DNA from 2 places in the Pseudoalteromonas sp. SR41-1 genome. Region 2 is predicted to be linked to the other one. Evidence: predicted binding sites of a transcription regulator. Region 2 holds the regulator's gene; the other holds the start of a gene.
The links. Region 2 encodes sigma-54, which starts transcription at its own class of promoters, with help from an activator protein. Its sites were predicted from a motif close to GTTGGCACGNNNNTNGNNT; they were not measured.

Region 1 (11,628 bases), on a different contig from region 2:
CAATTACATCATAAAACTGAGGCTCATTTGGATTACCCCATTCATCATATTCATTTGTTGTGAGCGGAATACTTTCATCAAGCATCGTGGTTAATACGTCTAAAAATGGTACATGACAGCCAACACCGCAATATAACTCTGGTGCTTGGTTTACAACCGCCCCCATTAATAAACCACCAGCACTGCCGCCTGAGGCAAACACCTTGCTGCTATCACAATAGCCTTGTGCAACAAGCGCTTTTGTCACATCAATAAAGTCACTAAAGCTATTTTGTTTATGCTCTTTTTTACCTTGCTCGTACCACTCGCGGCCTAGCATTTCAGAGCCTCGAACATGTGCTATTACATAAACAAAACCACGATCGAGCAAGCTCAGCGATGAACTTGAAAAACTTGGATCAATCGTATAGCCATACGCACCATAACCGTATTGAAATAACGGATTTGAGCCATCTTTTTTAAAGCTGTCTTTTCGATAAACAACTGATACGGGTACTTTAACTCCGTCGCGAGCAGTTACCATTAATCGCTCAGACTGATAGTCATCGGCATTAAAACTACCGAGTACTTTTTGCTGTTTAAGTAGTGTTTTTTCGCCAGTTGCTAAATCAACATCATATAAAGAACCTGGTGTTGTTAAACTTGAGTAATAAATACGCGCAGTGCCTGTGTCTGGCTCTGGGTTCATTGCTATTGCAGCATAATAACAAGGATCGGCAAACTCAAGTGCCATACGATCCCCTTGCCTATTAACAACTACAAATCGAGCTTGCCCTTGCTCGCGTTCACTCAATACTAAAAAGTCATTAAATAACTCTACACCTTCAAGCAGTACATTCTCTCTGTGAGCTGTATGCTCAACCCATTGTGTTTTATCTGCAATTGTTTCGTTTGTTGCCGTCATTAATCTAAAGTTTTTAGCTTGCCAGTTAGTCACAATATAAAATGTGTCACCTAGCTTATCTACGTCAAACTCGTGGCCATCTTCACGCGGCATTAATGCTTTAAATTCGCCAGTGGGCTTATTAGCATCAAGCACCCATGTATCATTGGTCTCTGTCGATGCTAAATCAATAATAATTAAGCTTTCATCGCGGCTTTTACCAAGTCCCATAAAAAAGCTGCTGTCTTGCTCTTCGTAGACCATTACGTCTTGGCTTTGCTCGCTGCCAAGCTCATGCCTAAATACTTGGTATCCTAATAGCGTTTTTAAATCTTTTTTTACATAAAAAACAGTTTTATTGTCGTTAGCCCAAACAACTTGTCCTTCTGTATTTTCAAGTACATCAGGTAGCATTTCACCGGTCGCTAAGCTTTTAAAGCGAACATTATAAATACGACGACCTTCAGTATCTTCAGAGTAAGCCATAAGCTGCTCGCATGGACTTAGTGCGACTTCGCCCAGCTCAAAAAACTCAAATCCTTCAGCTAAGACATTCACATCGAGTAAAAGCTCTTTATTATCGGCCTTTATGCTCGTACTTCTATAGTGACGCGAGTATTCATCATCACCACGAACTTCTGAGTGATACCAGTATTTCCCGTCTTTAACGGGTACCGAATTATCATCTTTTACAATGCGTGCTTTTAACTCTTCAAAAAGTGTATTTTGTAGTGGCTTCATAGCAGCTAACTGTTCATCGCAGTACGCATTTTCAGCATGTAAATGCGCAAGTACTTGCTCATCCTGGCGATCGTCATCACGCATCCAATAGTAATTATCGGTACGTATCTTATTATGAGTACTTAATGTATGGGCTTGCTGTTTAGCAATCGGGAAATTAGGTAATAAACTTAAAGAGTAGACAGGACGAGACACAACAAAACCAATTAAAAAAATAATGTGATTTGCAGTTTATCATAAAAATAAAAAAGCCCATCCAATAGTTGGATGGGCTAAAACGGTAAACGCTTCATTACTAAAACCGCTATACCTTTGGGAAGATAATTTAAGCTTTATATTTGCTGCCAAGCCATAGCCCAGCTTTGCCCTACACCGGGTTCGAACATAGACTTATTATCGTCATTCGTGCGGCAAAACTCATTAAATGGCCAAGGCCTGCATTGATATACATGCCCAGTTTTTGGCTGCAATACCTTTGTACCCGCATTATAGTTTTCACAATTTTCAGGGTACACGTAATCATAAGTATCAAGGTTCTTAACAACACGCTCATCGCATTTTGCAATACAATGAAAGCCGACGTGTGCTTTACATATACCACTGCTTTGCAAAGCAAAAATTTCATTATTTCTATAGGCTACAATTAAACCCTGTTCGGTCATTTTACCTGCGCTAACCAGAGGAACATGCACATTAATATGCTCGGCAACTAAACGTGGCCATGCGTGAGGCTCACCTTGCTCAAGCGAGGTGATCTTGTAATCAAATGATAAACTAACCAGCTCTCCTTGCATGTCGTAAAAGGTTACACTCACCACATCACCAATAAATAATTGGGTATGATGATTTAAGCAACCTATTGTTGACCACTTTCCACAGGCCAACGACGTATGCATAAACACGGCAACACCTTAAGAGTTACAAAATCTTATCCATACACTATGGATACACAAAAAATACACTGAGGGCAAGTGATACATAACAACACGTTATGCAGTAGTCCCGCTACCATAGCTTTTAAAAAGACTTAGACCGGAAACTTTGCGTCCTAACCTTTCGGCTAGTTTGCCAGCAATGCGGCGATTATAATTCGACCCCGCATAACAATCAAACAAAAGAATGTAACCAAAAACAAAAACCAACCCTTTAAGGTTGGTTTAATGTGTTTTTAACTAAACAAATAAGTTAAAGGCTCTTTCGCCCACGTAAATACCAGCAACACCAATAAAGATATAAATATTAACCACGCAGGCCAAGACGCTTTTGTTACTTTAGCCTCAGGGTCATCCGCTTTTAACTCTTTTGAGCCTGTGATCATCGCCTTAACCAGCGGTTTGCCTTTTATTCTATAAACAATAATAGCTAATACATGTAAGCCAATAGCATAAAGTAAAATGTCAAAATTCAGCTCATGTAGCCAATTGGCAAAATCAATCGTATCGCTAGACACATATTGAGCAAGCGGCCCGTCAGTTAAAATACCATCACTGCTCATTAAGCCACTTACAAGTTGCGTTATGATCAATATAAAAAACACTATCACCATACAGCTACCGGGTGCTGAATGGCCTAACGATTCGCTTGGTGATTTTAATGCCTTTAAAATAGCTCTAGGAGAATGCAGTAACCCACTTAATCTCGCGGTTTTACTACCAATAACACCCCAAATTAAACGTGTTACTATAAGTGCTAAAGTAAAAAAGCCAGCAACAAAATGAAGCTCAATCATGCCCTCTTCAATACTAAAATAAAGCACTGCAATACTTACAACCAAAAACCAATGAAAGCATCTAATAAACCCATCCCACACTTTTAACGTCGTCATTGTGCCTATCCTTAAAAAAACAGTATTATTTAATTTGTTAACTACTTTAACATCATAATATTAAGGTATCCTTATGAGCCATTCTACAAGCCGTGAGAGTAAATATCATGCAACCAGTTAAAAAAGCTATTTTAAAAGGCTTTTTAGATATGCTACCACTGTGTTTAGCCGTTGTTCCTTGGGGTATTTTATGCGGCTCTTTAGCGATTCAAAATGGTTTTAGCGCCTTTGAAACCCAAGCAATGTCGTTATTAGTATTTGCAGGCTCTGCACAGCTTGTTGCGATTGAACTTATGGCGGGCAACACACCATTGCTCACAATTTTATTCACAACATTTATTATTAGCTCTCGGCATTTTTTATACGGGTTAGCCGTGCGTCATAAGGTGATTGATCAACCTATGCGTTGGCGCTTACCAGTAAGTTTTGTTTTAACCGACGAGCTGTTTGCGTTTTCTCATCATCGAAGAGCATATAGAACAAAAACACGCTTAATATACGCATTAAGCGCTGGTTTTAGCTTTTATATTGCATGGAATATTTGGACGTTAATTGGCATTGTAGCGGGCACAATGCTGCCCGACCTAACTAATTTAGGGCTCGACTTTGCAATTGCCGCGACGTTTATCGCGTTGGTTATTCCGGGAATCAAAAATTTGGCCTCACTCGTTACGGTAATTGTAGCTGGTATTAGCGCAACGCTTTTAAAAAGTACAGGATTTGAGTTGTGGCTTGTTTGCTCAGCGCTGCTGGCAATGGCCGCAGGTTACAGCACAGCAAGGCTAACCGCTAAAAAGGAAGCAACGCCATGATGACAACTATTTTACTCATGGCGTGTATTACATTTTTTACGCGTTATTTATTTTTACACCGCGCTTTACCGTTTAAAGTAGGTCCTAAAATGCAGCAATTTTTAAGCTTTAGCGCACCTGCGGTGCTTACAGCAATTTGGGTGCCTATCGTGTTTTTGAATGAAGATGGCATTAACTTAGACTGGCAAAACCCTTATTTAAGCGCAGCGATAGTCGCCATCATTGTTGCCTATAAAACACATAATATTTATTACACAACGCTTGCCGGTATGGGGCTATTTCTGATTTTAAATTAGAGCGCTCTTTATACTTTATGAAATACTGTACTCAGGTTAAAATACCGATAACAATAATAAAAAAGACGCCAATATGCACAAATTCCATCAATTAAGCGCAACAAGCTTGCAGGGTCAACCTATTAACTTTAGTGATTTTGAAGGTAAGGTTGTGCTTATTGTTAATACCGCAAGTAAATGTGGATTTACCTACCAATACGAGTCGCTGCAAGCTTTGCATAATAAATATGCCAGCCAAGGTTTAGTTATTTTAGGGTTTCCGTGTAATCAATTTGGTCAGCAAGAACCCGGCGACGCTACACAAATAGAGCAAGGATGTTTAATTAACTTTGGTGTGAGTTTTTTAATGGCGGCCAAAGTAGATGTAAACGGTAAGCATGCTCACCCAGTCTTTCGTTTTTTAAAATCGGCTTTACCTGGTTTTTTAACACGTAAAATAAAGTGGAATTTTACTAAATTTTTAATTGCTGCAGATGGCACGCCAATTAAACGTTATGCACCTTTTACTAAACCAGAAAAGCTAGAACTTACAATTCAAAAAGCTTTGGCACAAACTAAAAATGCGCTTTAAAAAGTAATAAAGAGGCGCAAGGCCTCTTTATTGCCAATACTACTGAAACTTAAACATACGCATAACTGCACATTTAAACTCTCAATATTAATTGGTATTTTATTTATACTAGTGAAATTTAATCGGTGTAATCGCTTAAATCATCTTCGCCTAGATTTTTACGCAAGCGTTTTTGCTCAAGGTAGTCTTCCAACTTCTTTTTAACCTTTTGCTTGTTCTTATCGTGTTGATTACGGCCGAGCATTTCGTACTCGTCTTCAACAAAATCGTCATCTAGCGCATCGTAACTAAATGTCTTACCCACAACCCACTCCATAAAGTGTTTGAGACCAACCAAGGATTTTATTATCGCAATAGTCGGTAAAATTAAAATGTTTAACGTCAAAATGCTGTGCAAATTAACATCAAAATAAAGCCACGTGACTACTGTAAATAGTCTTCATGTCAGTAATGTGAATAAATAGCGCTAAATTTGAATTGAGGAAAGTGAGAGTTTTTTATCGTATCGATAAATAAAATTTATTAATTTTTATTAGTTAGCCAATTTGACTAAAAAATAGTTATTTATTAATTAATTTCATTTACTAAAAAACAAACAAAAACAGTTAAGCATATGTTTTATATTAAAAAATAAAACTGGCATCAAACTTGTTATTAATTAATCGTCATCAACAAAAAGTAGAGAACAAACATGAAAAAATTACTATTAGTTAGCGCATTAATTTGTTCACCAGCCGCTATGGCTCATAACGATAACGATTCTGCAATTTCATTTAGTAATGATGAATGTAACGTCGAATTTAAAAATGATGTGCGCATTAAGCCAAACGAATTGGAAATTTTTACCGCCAACAATAAAACCATGCAGTTTAATACCCATGGTGACTTAACCGTAAATGGCGAACTTGTAGCGCTGAATAGTTCGCAGCGCGACGCGCTAACCAAGTACTCTGATAGCTTACGCACTCAATTACCTGAAGTAGCTAATATAGCGCTTGAGGGTGTAAAAATTGCCGGAGTAGCATTAGAAGAAGTAGGCAATGCATTTAATATTGACGGTCTTGATAATATGTCTGAGCTTATGGATGACATTAAAATCGAAGTAGAAAACACATTTTACCAGCAAGGTACATTTGTGATGGGCCAACAAAGTTTTAATCAATTTGGCGAAAACTTTGAACAACAATTTGAGCAGCAGATAGAAACAGCGGTTGAATCAGCAGTAATGCAATCAATGGGCAGTATTTTAGTAGCTTTAGGTTCTGAGTTACTTGGTTCAGGCGGTGATATGGATGCCTTTGAACAACGTATGGAAAATATGGGTGCACAAATAGAAGAAAAAGTAGAGCTACATGCAAGCGCACTTGAAGAACGTGCCAACTCTTTATGTGGAAACTTTGCTGATATTGCAAAACAAGAAGAGCAATTAGTAATGCAAGTGCCTGAGCTTGAAGGTTACCAGTTATTTAGCTTTAAACAAAATTAGTACAGCAAACGTTATTTAACATCCCTTTGGCAGCACTTAAGTTTACTTAAATGCTGCTTTTTTGTGTTTCGCAAACTTATACCAACCTGCATAAATCTTTGAGCAATTTAACGAATTAAATTGCACTATAACGTCGTTAAAAATTTTTTATTTAGAACAACTCGATACAAAAACTTTTGCCTAGTTCTAGCGTAATTTTCTTAACGTTAAATAGACCCCATATATAAGCAGATTGGTATTACTTTTTAGCTAATAAAGTAAGCTTACCCAATGTAACTATTGCTTGCTCAATTTGCGCGTTCCATTGCACACCATAACTTAATCTTACGCAGCTTTTATATTTATTAGAGGCCGAAAAAACAAGCCCAGGGGTAATACTAATACCAACCTCAAGCGCAAGTAAAAACAATGTTTGGCTATCGTACTCGCCTCCTAAATCTAGCCACATAACGCAGCCTCCTTTTGGATCGCTTATACGTGTGTTTTTTGGCATAGCTTGTTGTAAGCACCATCGCATACGCTCTTTATTATCGCGCAAGCGTTGCCTAAGTACTTTTAAATTTCGGTCGTACTCGCCGCTGGCAATAAATTCAGATAACGTCCATTGGTTTATTAACGAAGCAGAGCAACTTAGTGCTCTTTTATATCGCCTTGCTTGCGTTGCAAATTTACCCGCAACTAACCAACCTACACGATAGCTCGGCGCTGCCGTTTTAGAAAAAGATGAGCAACTAATCACTAATCCTTTTTTAGAGTACGCTAAAGCAGGTGTGCCTCGTTTTGCCGTAAAATATAAATCGCCATATACGTCATCTTCAATAAGCACTACGTCATGACTTTCAAGTAGCTCCACCAGCTGCTGTCTGTTTGTATCAGGCATAAAGCTGCCCACAGGGTTACTAATTGCAGTCGAGAATAAACACGCTTTTATATCATGCTCATTTAAAGCGCGTTCCAAATCACTTAACCAAATACCATTATCTGGGCACAGTGGTATTTCGAGCGCTTTAAGCCCTAGGCTTTCTATTAACTCGATAATCCCGTGATAGCAAGGCGTCTCAATGGCAACTACATCGCCTGGCTTTGTCACACACTTAAGTGCAATAGCCATGGCTTCTTGCGCACCATTGGTGATCACAAGCTCGTCCATATTTATGCCAATACCAAAATCTAAATAGCGATGCACCAATTGCTTTTTCAGCGGTACAAACCCATCTGTTGGTCCATAGTTAATAGCTTTACTGCCCGCAATTGTCATTACACGGCGCATGTTTCTGGCGAGTGCTTTATCGGTGGGTGCAGCAGCAATTGGATTAGCGATACCAAAAGGAACTACGTTAGCTTGATGAATGGCGCTGTATACCTGCTCTATTAAGGCTTGTTTATTTACCACAACAGGTTCGCGACTTAATTTAACTCGCTTAGGTAAATTATGCGCCATGCTAACGACTTTTAAAAAATACCCTGATTTTTCACGTGCCTCTACTAACCCCTGATCTTCAAGTGTTTGATAAGCTTGCTTCACTGTCGGAATACTAATGTTTAAGTTATCTGCCATTTTACGCAGTGATGGAAGTTTTTCGCCAGGAAGTAAAACCTGCTGGGCGCTCATATCTCTGATCAACTGAATAACTTGCTGATATAGAAACTCATGCCCCTGGCTATTTTTTTGTCTTATCATCACGCATCCAAATCTGTATAGGTTACATTTTTACTTTTCTGTATATGGTAAGTATACAGACAGGTCTTAAAATAGCCATTCAATCGGGCTTTGGAGAGTAACCATGAAAAGTGCAGCGCTATACATTACAACCGTTTTAATTTGGGGTTCTACTTGGTTAGCCATCGAATTTCAGCTAGGTGATATTGCGGTAGAGCTATCGTTATTTTATCGCTTTGCTATTGCAGCACTTTTAATGTGGTTATATGTAGCGTACAAAAAACCGGATATGCGCTTTTCATTAATCGATCATGGCTTTTTTGCTTTGTTGGCTATTTGTAATTTTGCCTTAAATTACTTAATGCTTTACTGGGCACAAAATTACTTAACCTCCGCTATGACCTCTATCGCCTTTTCACTATTGCTGGTTATGAACATAGTTAACACTCGACTATTTTTTGGTAAACCTATCTCAAAACGAATTTATACCGGTGCCGCACTCGCTGTATTAGGTATTACGTGTCTGTTTTGGCCACAGTTACAGCAGTTCGACTTAAGTAACGGTGCATTGGTCGGGTTACTACTTGCCCTTGGTGGCACCTTTGTGGCTTCATTGGGCAACATGGTAAGCGTTCGTAATTCTCGTAAGCAAATTGGCGTATTGCAGGGCAATGCATGGGGCATGTTATATAGTGCTATAGGCTTAGCTTTATATGTATTAATGAACGATGTGCAATTTAGTTTAAACGCCCCAACTAGCTACTGGTTATCATTACTTTATTTATCAATATTTGGCACAGTAATCGCTTTTGGTTGTTACTTTGCACTACTAAAAAATATAGGCCCTGAAAAAGCCAGCTACGTTATTGTTTTATTCCCATTAGTGGCAGTAACACTGAGTAGCTTTTTTGAAGGCTTTGAATGGCACGCAAATACCTTTGCAGGGTTTAGCTTAGTGCTATTAGGTAACGCCATTGTGCTTACCCCAACAAAACGAATTAACGCCTTTTTAGCTAATAGAGCAATAGCTAAAAGTGGCTCCGTCCCCAGTTAGACGCGTTATTAACGCAACTAACGCAAAAGCGCCTACTTTACTGTAGGCGCTTTTTTATTGGCATATGAAAAAGTAAGGCCTGTCCATACACACTAACAACTGCAGGAGTTTTACCTATCAGCTCACCATCTGCTTCAATCAATAGCCCTTCAGTATTTATTGAAGCTGTATTTAAGCGACTATAGGTAAGGTTTTTTATATACTCATGACGCTTAAAAAATAACTTAATAAAGCTTATTACATTATAAAAAAGCCCACCCGATCGCATTTGATAACACTCAAGCTGGCCATCAGTTAAATCTGCTTTTGGCGCTATTTTTAGCCCGCCACCAAAGTACTTATGATTAGCAAATACAGTAATTAAATTTTGATACTGCCGAGCATCGTTATTAAACGTACCTTGTAACTGCTGAGCTTGATAATAAAATAGCTCTTTAATGCTCGTCCAACTGTAATCAAAAGATGAAAAATTAGCTTTATCGTTAATAGTTTTAATCACATGAGCATCAAATCCTACCCCTGCAATATTAATAAAATAGCGGCTATTAATTTTTCCTATATCAATTGCTGTCGGTGTATTAAATAATGCCTTTCGCCAACCATCTTCTTTGCAATTAAACCCTCTGGAGAAATCGTTACCTGTACCGCAAGGTAATAATGCTAACGAACAACTGCTCCCTATTAGCGCATTGACCGCCAAGTTCAATGTACCATCGCCACCTAGTGCAACTACTTTGGGAAATTTACTCAGTAACAACCTTATTTGAGCGCAGTCATCGTCAAAGCTTCCCGTTGTAGTAAATATACAATAAGAAAAGCTGCGTTTTTTACAGATATTTTTAAGCCATGCCAATGATTTTTGGCTCTGTTTTTTGATACTTGGTTTAATAATTATAAGTAGTGACAAGCTTTTGTTTCCAGCAATGTATTTTAGAGTGAGATAACAAACGTTTAATTAAATTTTTTTAATCTGAATAAATAATCAAAAAACATTGTATAAAATGCATAAAAATAAATTAAAAAACCAAAAACCCCAACATCAAAGGGGTTAAAACCAACCGTCATATAAATAGCTATGCAAAAACAGTAATGCAACTTACTGAATCGCATATTAATAAAATCAATTCAGATTAGTTTAACTAATCTCTCAGGCTCAATTTTTATCGTTGTATTTTTAATCAAACAACGTGCAAAATGCACGCGATTTCAACAGATACGACCGGAGCAAAATAATGAAACCAATTAATACATTAAATCAAACAGCAGTAGCGCAAGTAGCCGTTAAACCAACTAACCGTAAAGCAAGAATGTTAGCTAAACTTAACACGATTGGTAAAAGACTAGCACTTAGCGGTGCAGCTCAATATAAATAATCACCCAACCATGATTATTTTTCGGTGCAGCGAACACTCAACCACTAAATGAAGTCACTTATTTAGCTCCCATTGTTTGCTGCAACCTATTTATTTTATTAAAAATTGCCTTAATTTCCCCTTATTTACAAAAAAAACCTCATTTACGTATATTTTTTAGGCAAACAGTCATTTTGCTATTTACACAGCGGTATCACCTAAGTATTATTCTGCGTCACGGAGAGATGGCAGAGTGGTCGAATGCACCGGTCTTGAAAACCGGCATGGGTTTATAGCCCATCTAGGGTTCAAATCCCTATCTCTCCACCATATTTTAATTGGTGGCTTTCTTTACTTCCATCAATACAAACGGTTATGCGTTGGAGAGGTGTCCGAGTGGCCGAAGGAGCTCCCCTGCTAAGGGAGTATAGAGTTTGTAGCTCTATCGAGGGTTCGAATCCCTCCCTCTCCACCATACTTAATTTAAACCACTTGATTGTGGTTTTTTTGTGCCTAAAATTTAACACCGATACTAAATTGGGAGGGTGAGAACCCTCGACAGGGTTCGACAAAATGTCTGGAACATTTTGGGCCGCTGCAAGCGTCGCGCAGCGATTGATTACATGGATGTAAGCAAGTCTATCCCTCCCTCTGGACCATACTTAATTTAAACCACTTAATTGTGGTTTTTTTGTGCCCAAAATTTAACACTGATACTAAATTGGGAGGGTGAGAACCCTCGACAGGGTTCGACAAAATGTCTGGAACATTTTGGGCCGCTGCAAGCGTCGCGCAGCGATTGATTACATGGATGTAAGCAAGTCTACCCCCCTCTGGAACATACTTAATTTAAACCACTTAATTGTGGTTTTTTTGTGCCTAAAATTTATAAAAACTAAACAAATTGTGCCTAGTAATAACTTAGGGCATTATTAACACAACTTTAGC
Region 2 (11,628 bases):
TCGGCGCGAGTGGTTAATACATCAAGTAATTCTTTTTCTTTTTTGATGGCTAAATCAAGAGGCAACGAGTCTATTGATAGTGGGTGTAATCTGCGTGTTTCAGAAAAGCGTTTGATCAATGTCTGATCGTCACTATCTAAATAAAATAACGTAGGGTTTGCAAAGCCTGGTAAGTATTCAAGAATATCGTTAAATTCATCTTGTTCTTTAGGTATGTTGCGCACATCTATGCTAACAGCAATTTTATCGTAGCTATCAGACACACTGCGAACTAATGAAGGTAGTAGGTTTACTGGAATATTATCTACGCAATAATAACCTAAATCTTCTACAACGCGCAAAGCAACCGACTTTCCAGAACCAGAACGGCCGCTTATGATAATTAACTCCATTTAACACCCTTTATAAAACTATGATTGATCGACAATAACTTGGTAAAGCTCAGTATCAGATTTTGCACTGCGTAACTGTTTACAAAAATCTTTGTTGTTTAGTTTATCAGCAATGGTTGCTAGAGTCTTTAAGTGCTGCTGGTTATCGCCATCTGGTACGATGAGTGCGACAAAAATATCAACAGGGCGATTATCGATTGCATCAAAGTTTATTGGAGTTTCGCTAACGAGCACTAAAGCCAAAGGCTCTTCTGCACCGCTCATTCTTCCATGAGGAATAGCAATGCCACGTCCTATACCTGTACTACCTAATTTCTCTCTGCTCATTAAAGCATTAAGAATATCTTGTTGCGGTAAATACGGAAGTTTGTCGTGAGCAAGTTCGCTAATGAACTCTAAAATTCTTTTTTTGCTATTAAAAAGGACCGCAGCTTTGCTGCAGTCCTGGCATATAAGTGAACTTAATTTCATCATATTAGTGTCGAGCAAGCTTCTCTTTGTGTTTGATTACTTGGCGATCGAGCTTGTCGATCAACGAGTCAATAGCGGCATACATATCTTGATGTTCTGTAGAGGCAAATAGCTCAGCACCGCTTACGTGTATTGTGGCTTCTGCTTTTTGATTTAATTTTTCTACATCGAGAATGACATGAACATTGTTAATATGATCAGAGTGTCTTTCAAGCTTCGCAAATTTAGTATTAATATAGTCTCTTAGTGAATCGGTTAATTCTACGTGACGACCAGTTAAGTTTAGTTGCATAAGCATTACCCTCTTAGTTTAGCGTCTTAAATCAGACTTTTACGCTGATTTGACGGTGGAATAGCAAGAGATTCGCGGTATTTTGCGATTGTACGTCTCGCTACTTTAATTCCTTGCTCAGCCAATATATCCGCTATTTTGCTATCACTCAATGGTTTTGCTGAGTTTTCTGCTGCGATTAATTTTCGGATAAGCGCACGTATTGCTGTAGATGAACATTCACCACCGTTTTCAGTACTTACATGGCTTGAGAAAAAATATTTAAGCTCAAATATACCACGGGGTGTATGCATGTACTTTTGAGTAGTTACGCGAGAAATTGTCGATTCGTGCATTTCTACCATTTCAGCAACATCATTTAAAACCATTGGTTTCATGGCTTCAGGGCCATGTTCAAAAAAGCCTTGTTGTTGCTTAACAATACAATTAGTAACTTTTAATAGCGTGTCGTTTCTACTTTCTAAGCTTTTAATAAACCATTTAGCTTCTTGTAAATGTGAGCGAATAAACTGGCTGTCGCCACTTGATTTTACAGTGCGAGACATTGCTGCGTATTGGCTATTGACACGAATTTTAGGCATGCTATCTGGGTTTAATTCGACAACCCAGCGGCCTTTAATTTTTTTAACTGACACATCAGGAATAACATACTCAGATTCTTCCCTTACAATAGTATCTGCAGGTTTTGGGTTGAGAGTATGTATTAGTGTAATTACTTCTTTAAGCTCTTCTTCTTTGAGCTTCGTTTTTTTCATTAATGTACGATAGTCGCGAGCTGCTAATAGATCAATATGCTCGGTTAAAATCATTTTCGTTTCATTAATATAAGGTGTTTCTTTATCAAATTGATTAAGCTGAATACACAAACACTCTTGTAAACTACGTGCAGCAATACCAACAGGATCAAACAGTTGGATGCGTTTTAATACCGCTTCAATTTCATCAAGTTCGACTTCGTTATCATCTTCGTTTTCTTGATTAAAGCTTTCTAAAATCTCTTCGCAGCTTAGTGTTAAAATACCTGAATCATCGACAGCTTCTACAATAGCAATAGCAATAGCTTCGTCTGTAGGGCTAAATGGCGTTAGTTGTAATTGCCACATTAAATACTCATGGAGCGTTTCAGTAGAGGCGCCTTGGTATATTGATTCGTCTTCAGGCATTGGACCTGATGAGGCTGCAGGAGCGGCACTCATGTACTCATCCCAACTGACATCCATAGCCATGTCGTCACTTAGCGTGTCTTTTGCAAGTGCTTCACCAGTATCTTGTTCGTATTCGCTCGGAGCATCATCAGCAGATGCGCTAACAGTTATGTCATCGGTATCAGCTTTTTGCTCGTTTTTACCAGCAGCGTCTTCGGAATAGTCTGCCTCTTCAACCTCTAATAGTGGATTACTGTCGAGAGCTTCTTGTATTTCTTGCTGGAGATCCAATGTACTGAGTTGCAACAAACGAATAGCTTGTTGCAACTGTGGAGTCATTGTAAGTTGCTGGCCCATGCGCAGCTGTAGTGATTGCCTCATGTATCTCTAACAATCCTTTTATGTTGTTATAATTAATACTAGCAGATGCTTAAAGACATGGCGTAAATGTTACAGCCTAAATTGCTCGCCTAAGTAAACATCGCGTACTGTTTTATCATTTAATACGTGTTCTGGAGTACCTGATGCAATCAGCTCCCCATGAGAAACAATGTAGGCTTTTTCACAAACATCAAGGGTCTCTCTTACGTTATGGTCGGTAATTAATACACCAATCCCACGATTTTTAAGATGTTCTATTATTTTCTTTATATCTAATACCGAAATAGGGTCAACACCGGCAAACGGTTCATCCAGTAATATAAATTTAGGATCTGCTGCCAGCGCTCGTGCTATTTCTACACGACGACGTTCTCCCCCCGATAATGCCATACCTTGGCTATCACGAATGTGTTGTATGCTAAATTCATCTAATAAGTTATTGAGCGTGTCTTCTCTGGCTTGTTTATTTAGTTCTTTGCGCGTTTCTAAAATGGCCATTAAGTTTTGATAAACAGTCAGCTTTCTAAAAATCGATGACTCTTGTGGTAAGTAGCCTATGCCTAATCTAGCACGACTATGCATAGGTAAAAGAGTAATATCGTTATCATCAATAGATATTTTACCTTTGTCGCTAGGAACAAGCCCTACAATCATATAAAAAGTCGTTGTTTTACCAGCACCGTTAGGGCCAAGTAAGCCAACTATACTGCCAGCTTGTACTTCAAGGCCGACGTTTTTTACAACTTCACGACCTTTATAGCTTTTTGCTAATAGTTCTGCTTTTAATGTGCTCATGGTTGACCTTTATCGCCTTTTTTACTTTTTTTAGTTTCGATCGGTACTAAAATTGTGTGAACGCGGTCAGTTGAGTTTTCATCTTTTTCGGCACTGATGAGCTGCTGCTCTATGTCGTAGGTAATGCTTTTAGCATTTATTTTTTGTCCGGCTTGCGATACTTGTGCATTACCAACAAGCGTTAAAAAACGCTTAGATACATCATAACGTACTTCGTCAGCACTGGCGCTCATAGTCGTGCCGTCTGATTGCTTTTCTTCAAAGTGCGCAGGGCTACCTGTGGCAATTAATAATTGTTTATTATCACCAAGTTCATCACGTTTGTGTACTTCGAGGCGATCGGCTGTAATGCGGCGATTACCGTGAATAATCTCAACGTTTTTCTCAAAAATACCCACATTAGCTTTCAATTGACCTTCTTGCTTGTCGGCACTTATTGAAATTTGATTGGCAGCAGGTTGCGTGTTTTGCTCTGCAGCACTACTATTAAACGCTAGTATAAGTGTAGGAATTATAAGTGATTTTAATATTTTATTGGTCATAATATATGGTTCGCGTATGGTTAATTAGTTTTATCACTTCGGTTTTCAAGTCGGCTTCTAGGCCTTTACCGGTGATTTTTAAATTGGGTCCAGTGATAATGACGGGTTGCTCCGAACGCATTGTTAATAACTTTATATCAACCTGAATATTATCAGCATTGATTTTGTCTATCATGGCGTTATCGGTTAAATTTTTGGCAACCACATTACCTTCTAAAATTAATTGTTTATCTTCATATAATGTTGCTTCGTCTGCATTTATTTGCCACGTTTGTTGCTCGTTATATAAAGTAAAAATGGGTTTTTCAAAAAACGTGAAACCTAATTGCTGGTATAGCTCCATTTTAGCCGCAGTGACTTTGTGGCTAATTTTACCTTGCTCATCATAGGCTGTCTGTTTGAGCTCAATAGCTATGTAATCAGGCTTAGCAACAACTTCAGGCTCAGCCTGAGGCACAATATTTGTTTGTGTAAAATAAGGGTACCAAAGCCAAACCATACAGCTAATGAATAAAACGCTTAATATTATGCGCGCTGCATTCATGAACTAGTGCCTTGTGTAGTCAATGCTTTACCATTTTCAAGCATGAGCAAATCGGTGAGTTCTCTCACAGCGCCAAAACCACCAGGCATTTGCGTTACATAATGTGACAAACGCTTAATAAGAGGGTGGGCATCATTTACTGCAACGGCAAAGCCTACTAACTCCATAACAGGCATGTCAGGACCGTCATCACCAATATAAGCAATTTGTTCATCGCTAAGGTTGAGTTTATCTTTTAATTCTTGATAGGCAATGAGCTTATTTTCTTGGCCTTGATAAATATGCTGTACGGTTAAGCTGCTCATACGTTGTTGTACTATCTGTGAATGACGACCAGTAATAACAGCTACTTCAAAGCCACTGTTTATAAGTGCTTTAATGCCAAAACCATCTTTTGTATTAAATGCTTTTAGCTCTTCACCTTGATTGCCAAGGTAAATACGGCCATCAGAAAATACACCATCAATATCGCATATAAGTAGTTTTACTTTTTTAGCGCGTGCTTTTGCATCATCGCTCAGCGGTTGATAGAGTTCTTCAAATTGCATTTATAACACTCCTGCTTTTAATAGGTCTTGCATATTTAATGCGCCAATAGGTTGGTTTTTCTCATTGACGACGATTAGGCCATTTATACGTTTACGTTCCATAATATTGAGCGCTTCAGCGGCTAAAATATCTTGCGTAGCTGTAGTGCATGACTTAGTCATAACAACATCTATTTGTGTTGTATGAATATCAATTCTTTGTTCTAAAATGCGACGTAAATCACCATCGGTAAATAACCCTACGAGTTGCTGATTTTCATCAACAATGGCTGTCATACCTAACCCTTTAGCTGACATTTCTATTAGGGCATCTTTAACTGTTTGTGAAACATCAATAATAGGTGTATTTGCGCCGCTGTGCATAACATCTTTTAAAGTAAGTAATAAGCGCTTGCCTAAACTACCACCTGGGTGAGATAGCGCGAAGTCATCAGCTGTAAAGCCGCGAGCTTCTAATAATGCAACTGCCATGGCATCGCCCATCGCAAGCGTTGCAGTGGTACTTGATGTAGGGGCTAGACCCAATGAACAAGCTTCTTTTTCTACTTTAATGCACACATGTACATTAGCAAGGGTTGCCATGGTTGATTGCGTATTGCCAGTCATCGCTATCATTTTGGCACCAAGTCGTTTTAAAACCGGAATGATATTTAAAACTTCGCTGGTTTCCCCTGAATTAGAAATAAGCATAACCACGTCATTTTTAGTGATCATACCTAAATCACCATGACTTGCTTCACCAGGGTGAACAAAAAACGCTGGGCTGCCAGTACTTGCAAGGGTTGCCGCTATTTTATTGCCAATATGGCCTGATTTTCCCATGCCAATGACAATAATACGGCCTTCACAGTCGTACATTAATTGGCACGCGTTATGAAAATTTTCATCTACATATTGTGCAATATCACTAAGTGCTTGGCGCTCAACATCTAAAACGCGAAGGCCTTGTTCAATAAAGTTTAGCGTTGCCATCATTTACCCTACTTGACTAAAAATATACCCTTGGTAACCCAAAAACGCTATTAGCAATAAGCCGCCTTCTACCCTATTGATACGCTGGGTGCCTCTAAAGTTCAATGACATAATGATAAGAGCAAGTGTTGCACCAATCATAATTAATATATCTCGGCTTACTAACGATGGATCAATTGCTGAAGGATTAATAATACCTGCTAGAGGTAATACAGCTAAAATATTAAATATGTTTGAGCCAACGATATTACCTAGTGCTAAATCATCTTCATTTTTAAGTACACCTGCAACCGAGGCGGCAAGTTCAGGCAAGCTAGTACCAATGGCAATAATTGTTAAACCAATGACTAAGTCGCTTAAGCCGAAGTATTTAGCAATATCAACAGCTGAGCCGATTAAAAAATGAGAACTAACCGGCAAGAGTATCATGCCGACAATTAACCAAAATACCGCTTTTTTAGTAGGTACATCGTTTGGTACATCGTCGCAGGCTTCTGAGACAAATGGGTCATCTTGGTTTTTTGCACGCATAGATACAATGATTAACCCACCGATGAATACGATAAAGCCAACTAAAAGCGCAACACCTTCACTAAATGAAAAGTAGTTATCTGAGAACACATACCAAGTAGCTAAAGATACGAGCATCACTAATGGCATTTCACGTTTTAACGTACTAGATGAAACTGAAAGAGGGCGAAATAGAGCAGTGATACCTAACACAAGTAAAATGTTTGTAATATTAGAGCCAACAGCATTGCCAACGGCTGTGTCGGTTTTGTTAGCCAAAGCGGCAGAGGCTGAAACCATCATTTCAGGGGCTGAAGAGCCCATGGCTACAACGGTCAAACCAACAATAAGTGTAGGTACACCAAAGTTTTTAGCAAGAGCCGCAGCCCCATAAACAAACCTATCGGCACTCCAAACAAGAGCTGCAAAACCAAGAATTAAAATAACAAACGAGGTAACCATTGTGTTAAGCCAGTTATACAAAATACGGATGGCGCGAATAGTAACAAAAGCCAAGATGAAAGTATAAATAAAAGAGTAAGGTCAACTAGGTAACAATGTTGCTTTTAAACAGCTAATTTAAAAATTTAAGCCGGGGTTAAGCTGTTTTGAGCGAGTCTTATAATCCTTTTCATGGGTGTATTACAAAATCTTACGAATTGTTTTTTCCATCTTTGACAAAAAAGCTTTAAAATAGGGGCACTAGTGAACATTTTTATGGAGAGCGACTTGTCGCAATCAATAGTAGAAGTCAAGGATGTTAGCTTTTCGAGAGGCAATAGAACCATATATAAAAATATGAGTTTTAGCGTTCCTAAAGGTAAAATTACTGCGATTATGGGGCCAAGCGGAATTGGCAAAACCACTATGTTGCGTTTAATTGGTGGTCAGCTTAAACCAGATTCAGGTGATATTTTATTTGAAGGTGGCAGCATTCCTAAAATGTCTCGTAAAGAGTTATACGAAGCACGTACTAAAATGAGTATGCTTTTTCAAAGTGGTGCGTTGTTTACTGATATGTCGGTATTTGACAATATCGCGTTTCCTATAAGAGAGCACACAAAGCTAAGTGAAGACCTGATTCGATTAGTTGTGTTAATGAAACTGCAAGCGGTTGGACTACGTGGCGCTAAAGATTTAATGCCATCTGAGTTATCCGGCGGTATGGCAAGGCGTGCTGCACTTGCACGCGCTATAGCACTTGATCCAGAGCTAATCATGTACGATGAACCATTTGCAGGGCAAGATCCTATTTCGATGGGCGTATTGGTTAAGCTAATTAAGTCGCTCAACGAAGTATTAGGTTTATCGTCTTTAATCGTGACGCACGATGTAACAGAGGTAATGAGTATTGCCGAACACGTTATAATTATCGCCGATCAAGGGGTAATTGGTTCTGGTACTCCAGATGAAATGCGTAATCATGAATCTCCTTTAGTTCAACAGTTTTTAAAAGGCTTGTCGGATGGTCCTGTACCATTTCATTTTCCGGCTCAGGCTTATGCAGACGAACTACTTGGAGAAAAAGCATAATGTTGGATTTATTTCAAAAGCTAGGACATAAAACGCTAGGACGCTTTGCGGCCCTTGGTCGTTCTGCTTATATGCTGTTTAGTGCATTAGCGCATGTTCCTAATTTTAAAAAAGGCACACCGTTACTTGTTCGCCAGCTTTATATGGTTGGTTCGCAATCGTTACTCATTATTATGGTGTCGGGTTTGTTTATCGGTATGGTGTTGGCTTTACAAGGTTACACCGTATTGGTTGGTTATGGCGCTGAGGATAGTTTAGGGCCGTTAGTGGCACTGAGCTTATTGCGAGAACTAGGCCCGGTTGTTACTGCATTATTATTTGCAGGACGCGCAGGTAGCGCTTTGACAGCTGAAATTGGCTTAATGAAAGCAACAGAGCAACTTTCATCACTTGAGATGATGGCAATCGATCCGCTAAAACGTATTATTGCACCGCGCTTTTGGGCGGGTTTTATAAGCATGCCATTGCTTGCATTGATATTTTCAGCTGTAGCAATTATAGGCGCTCATTTAGTGGGGGTAGATTGGCTGGGGGTTGATACAGGTAGTTTTTGGTCAATCATGCAATCGCAAGTGTCGTTTCAGCAAGACATACTAAACGGTATTATTAAAAGCTTTGTATTTGCCATAGTGGTGACCTGGATTGCGCTTTATAAAGGATATGACTGTGTGCCGACCTCAGAAGGGATCAGCAAAGCAACCACCGAAACGGTTGTTCATTCGTCATTAGCAGTTTTAGGTTTTGACTTTATTTTGACAGCGGTAATGTTTACCAGCTAATAGGGTATAGATAATGAATTCACGGAAATTAGAAATTTTAGTTGGTTTTTTTGTAGCACTTGGCATTTTAGCTTTTGCGATGCTTGCACTTAAAGTTGCCAATTCAGGTATTAGTGGCTCTGGCGAAACATATACGCTTAATGCCAAGTTTGAAAACATCGGCTCGTTAAAAGCGCGTGCGCCAGTAAAAGTAGGTGGTGTTGTAATTGGCCGTGTTGAATCAATTTATGTTCACCCACAAGAGTTTTTACCAGTCGTTAATATGACCATTGACGCACAGTACTTATGTCGTTTTTCAGACACAAGCTCAATCTCTATTTTAACGTCGGGTATTTTAGGTGAGCAGTACTTAGGTATTCACCCTGTAATTTCTCCAGATTCTGCTAAGCAACGTTGTTTAGGCGAAACAGTGACAGAAAACAAGCAAGATGAAGCAATTGACGATTTATTTGGTGTGGAAAGTAAAGCACTAGGTGATGGCGATTCAATCACTGATACTAAGTCTGCCATTGTACTTGAAGAATTAATCGGGCAGTTTTTATTCAACCAAGGTAGTGAGTAATTATTATGTTGAAAAAGTTTTTAGCTATTGTAGCAATTGGCACAATGACGCTAACTCAAAGCGTAAGTGCAGCAGATGTGAAATTAGTCGATCCTAATAAAATGGTACGCCAAGTTGCCGATAATACATTTGCGCGCATTAAAAAAGATCAGCCATTAATTGTTAAAGATCAGGAATACCTTCGCGTAATAGTCGAAGAAGAATTAATGCCTTATATCGACTATAAATATGCAGCACTTCGTGTACTTGGCAGTGAAGTATCTAAAGTTCGTGCAATTACCGACGAGGCTGAAAAGGCCAAAGCAATTAAAGAAATTCAACGCTTTATTGGTGTATTTAGAGAGTACTTAGTTGCTACTTATGCAGGTGTATTTACTCAATACACAAACCAGAAAGTTGAGTTTGGTGCAGAGCAAGCGTTTAAAGGTAAAGACGTCGTTGTTGTTAAGACTAAAATTATTGAAGACGGTAAACCTGATATCAGAATCGATTTTAAAGTACGCGAAGACCGCGACGGTGAATGGCGCGCGTACGATATGATTGCCGAAGGTATTAGTTTACTGGATGCAAAGCAAAGCGAGCTGCAAGGTATTTTGCGTCAGCAAGGTATTGATAATGTAAGTAACCTTTTAGAGCAAAAGAGTCAGCTACCAGTTCAGTTTAGAGGCAGTAACTCGAATGACTAAATTGGCAATAAGCCAAGTTGATGGACAACATTTTGGAGTAAGCGGTGAGCTTACTCGAAATTCAATTGGCGATGAACAGCTTCTGAACAATAAGTTATTAACTAAGCATAAAATCATCTATTTCGACCTAAGTGGAGTATCAAGGGTTGACACAGCAGGCTTAGCTTGGTTAATTCACTCTTTTGCAGAATTAAAGCAGCAAGGCATTCGCCTTGAATTGCAAAACCTACCTGAGCAATTGCAAAATTTAATGCAATTGGGTCAGGTTACAACCCTATTTGAGTGAGAGTTATGGAAACTAGCCAAGTCGAAACATTATTACGCGAAGAACTTCAATTAGCTGAAGTACATGTAAAAGCCAATGGTAGTCATTATGAAGTTGTTGCAGTAGGCGAATGCTTTGACGGTTTAAGCCGAGTTAAAAAGCAGCAGCTAGTTTATGGTCCATTAATGAATACAATTTCAGATGGGACAATTCACGCAGTATCTATTCGTGCATTTACTCCTGTAGAGTGGAAGCGTGAACAAAAATTCATTTTACCGCAATAACTAGGGCCTCCTAATGGATCAATTTGTAATTCAAGGTGGCACTTCACTTGCTGGTGAAGTGACTATTTCGGGCGCTAAAAATGCCGCACTTCCTATCTTATTTGCTTCACTATTAGCTGATGGTAAAAGTATATTTACTAATGTACCGCGTCTTCGCGACATAGTGACCACTGAAGCCTTATTAAAAACTTTAGGTGCAGATGTTAATTGGCAGGGCGATACGCTAGTAATTGACGGTGCAACGGTTAATAAAACATTAGCGCCTTACGACTTAGTAAAGCAAATGCGCGCCTCTGTGCTTGCATTAGGCCCTCTAGTTGCACGTTTTGGTGAGGCTCAAGTGTCTTTACCTGGTGGGTGCGCTATTGGTGCTCGCCCTGTTGATATCCATATTCAAGGTTTGGAGCGTATGGGCGCACAAATAAACGTTGAAAATGGTTATATTAATGCCAAGGTTAATGGTCGCTTAAAAGGCGCTGAAATTTTTATGGAAATGGTAAGTGTAGGCGCTACCGAAAACCTATTAATGGCAGCGGCCCTCGCTGATGGTAAAACCATACTTGATAATGCGGCACGCGAGCCTGAAATAATTGATTTAGCTAACTGCCTAATTGCTATGGGCGCTAAAATCACAGGTGCAGGTACTAGCCGCATTGAAGTTGAAGGCGTTGGGCGTTTAGCTGGCTGTGAACACAGTATTTTACCTGACCGAATTGAAACTGGGACGTTTTTAGTCGCAGCAGCAATGGCTGGCGGTGAAGTACTTTGTAAAAATACAGACTTTCATTCTCTTGAGCCTGTGATTGAAAAGCTACGTGCTACGAATGCGCACCTAGAAGTACATAACGATAGTATTTATCTTGATATGCGCGGCCGAGAACTTAAAGCCGTTAATATTAAAACAGCCCCGCACCCAGGTTTTCCTAC

Region 1: H5118_RS16790 (diacylglycerol kinase family protein) is a predicted target of sigma-54. The motif match lies at 10,505-10,523, and genes of this name have one in related genera.

The regions. Positions count from the first base shown of each region.
Region 1 is NZ_JACJEK010000021.1:23,699-35,326, reverse strand. It holds gene H5118_RS16840 (S9 family peptidase) at 1-1,819, opposite strand, end outside; gene H5118_RS16835 (chitin-binding protein) at 1,957-2,520, opposite strand; cyclic di-GMP riboswitch class I at 2,617-2,704, opposite strand; gene H5118_RS16830 (cytochrome b/b6 domain-containing protein) at 2,793-3,449, opposite strand; gene H5118_RS16825 (AzlC family ABC transporter permease) at 3,557-4,261, shown strand; gene H5118_RS16820 (AzlD domain-containing protein) at 4,258-4,557, shown strand; gene H5118_RS16815 (glutathione peroxidase) at 4,631-5,128, shown strand; gene H5118_RS16810 (PA3496 family putative envelope integrity protein) at 5,247-5,432, opposite strand; gene H5118_RS16805 (YggN family protein) at 5,820-6,614, shown strand; gene H5118_RS16800 (PLP-dependent aminotransferase family protein) at 6,853-8,295, opposite strand; gene H5118_RS16795 (DMT family transporter) at 8,399-9,328, shown strand; gene H5118_RS16790 (diacylglycerol kinase family protein) at 9,366-10,235, opposite strand; gene H5118_RS16785 (hypothetical protein) at 10,561-10,701, shown strand; tRNA gene H5118_RS16780 (tRNA-Ser) at 10,920-11,010, shown strand; tRNA gene H5118_RS16775 (tRNA-Ser) at 11,063-11,155, shown strand.
Region 2 is NZ_JACJEK010000002.1:18,345-29,972, forward strand. It holds gene rapZ (RNase adapter RapZ) at 1-392, opposite strand, end outside; gene ptsN (PTS IIA-like nitrogen regulatory protein PtsN) at 411-863, opposite strand; gene hpf (ribosome hibernation promoting factor) at 868-1,155, opposite strand; gene H5118_RS01555 (RNA polymerase factor sigma-54) at 1,182-2,681, opposite strand; gene lptB (LPS export ABC transporter ATP-binding protein) at 2,751-3,476, opposite strand; gene lptA (lipopolysaccharide transport periplasmic protein LptA) at 3,473-4,018, opposite strand; gene lptC (LPS export ABC transporter periplasmic protein LptC) at 4,008-4,562, opposite strand; gene kdsC (3-deoxy-manno-octulosonate-8-phosphatase KdsC) at 4,559-5,110, opposite strand; gene H5118_RS01580 (KpsF/GutQ family sugar-phosphate isomerase) at 5,111-6,082, opposite strand; gene H5118_RS01585 (calcium/sodium antiporter) at 6,086-7,054, opposite strand; gene H5118_RS01590 (ATP-binding cassette domain-containing protein) at 7,310-8,125, shown strand; gene mlaE (lipid asymmetry maintenance ABC transporter permease subunit MlaE) at 8,125-8,904, shown strand; gene mlaD (outer membrane lipid asymmetry maintenance protein MlaD) at 8,918-9,466, shown strand; gene H5118_RS01605 (phospholipid-binding protein MlaC) at 9,472-10,152, shown strand; gene H5118_RS01610 (lipid asymmetry maintenance protein MlaB) at 10,145-10,438, shown strand; gene H5118_RS01615 (BolA family protein) at 10,444-10,701, shown strand; gene murA (UDP-N-acetylglucosamine 1-carboxyvinyltransferase) at 10,715-11,628, shown strand, end outside.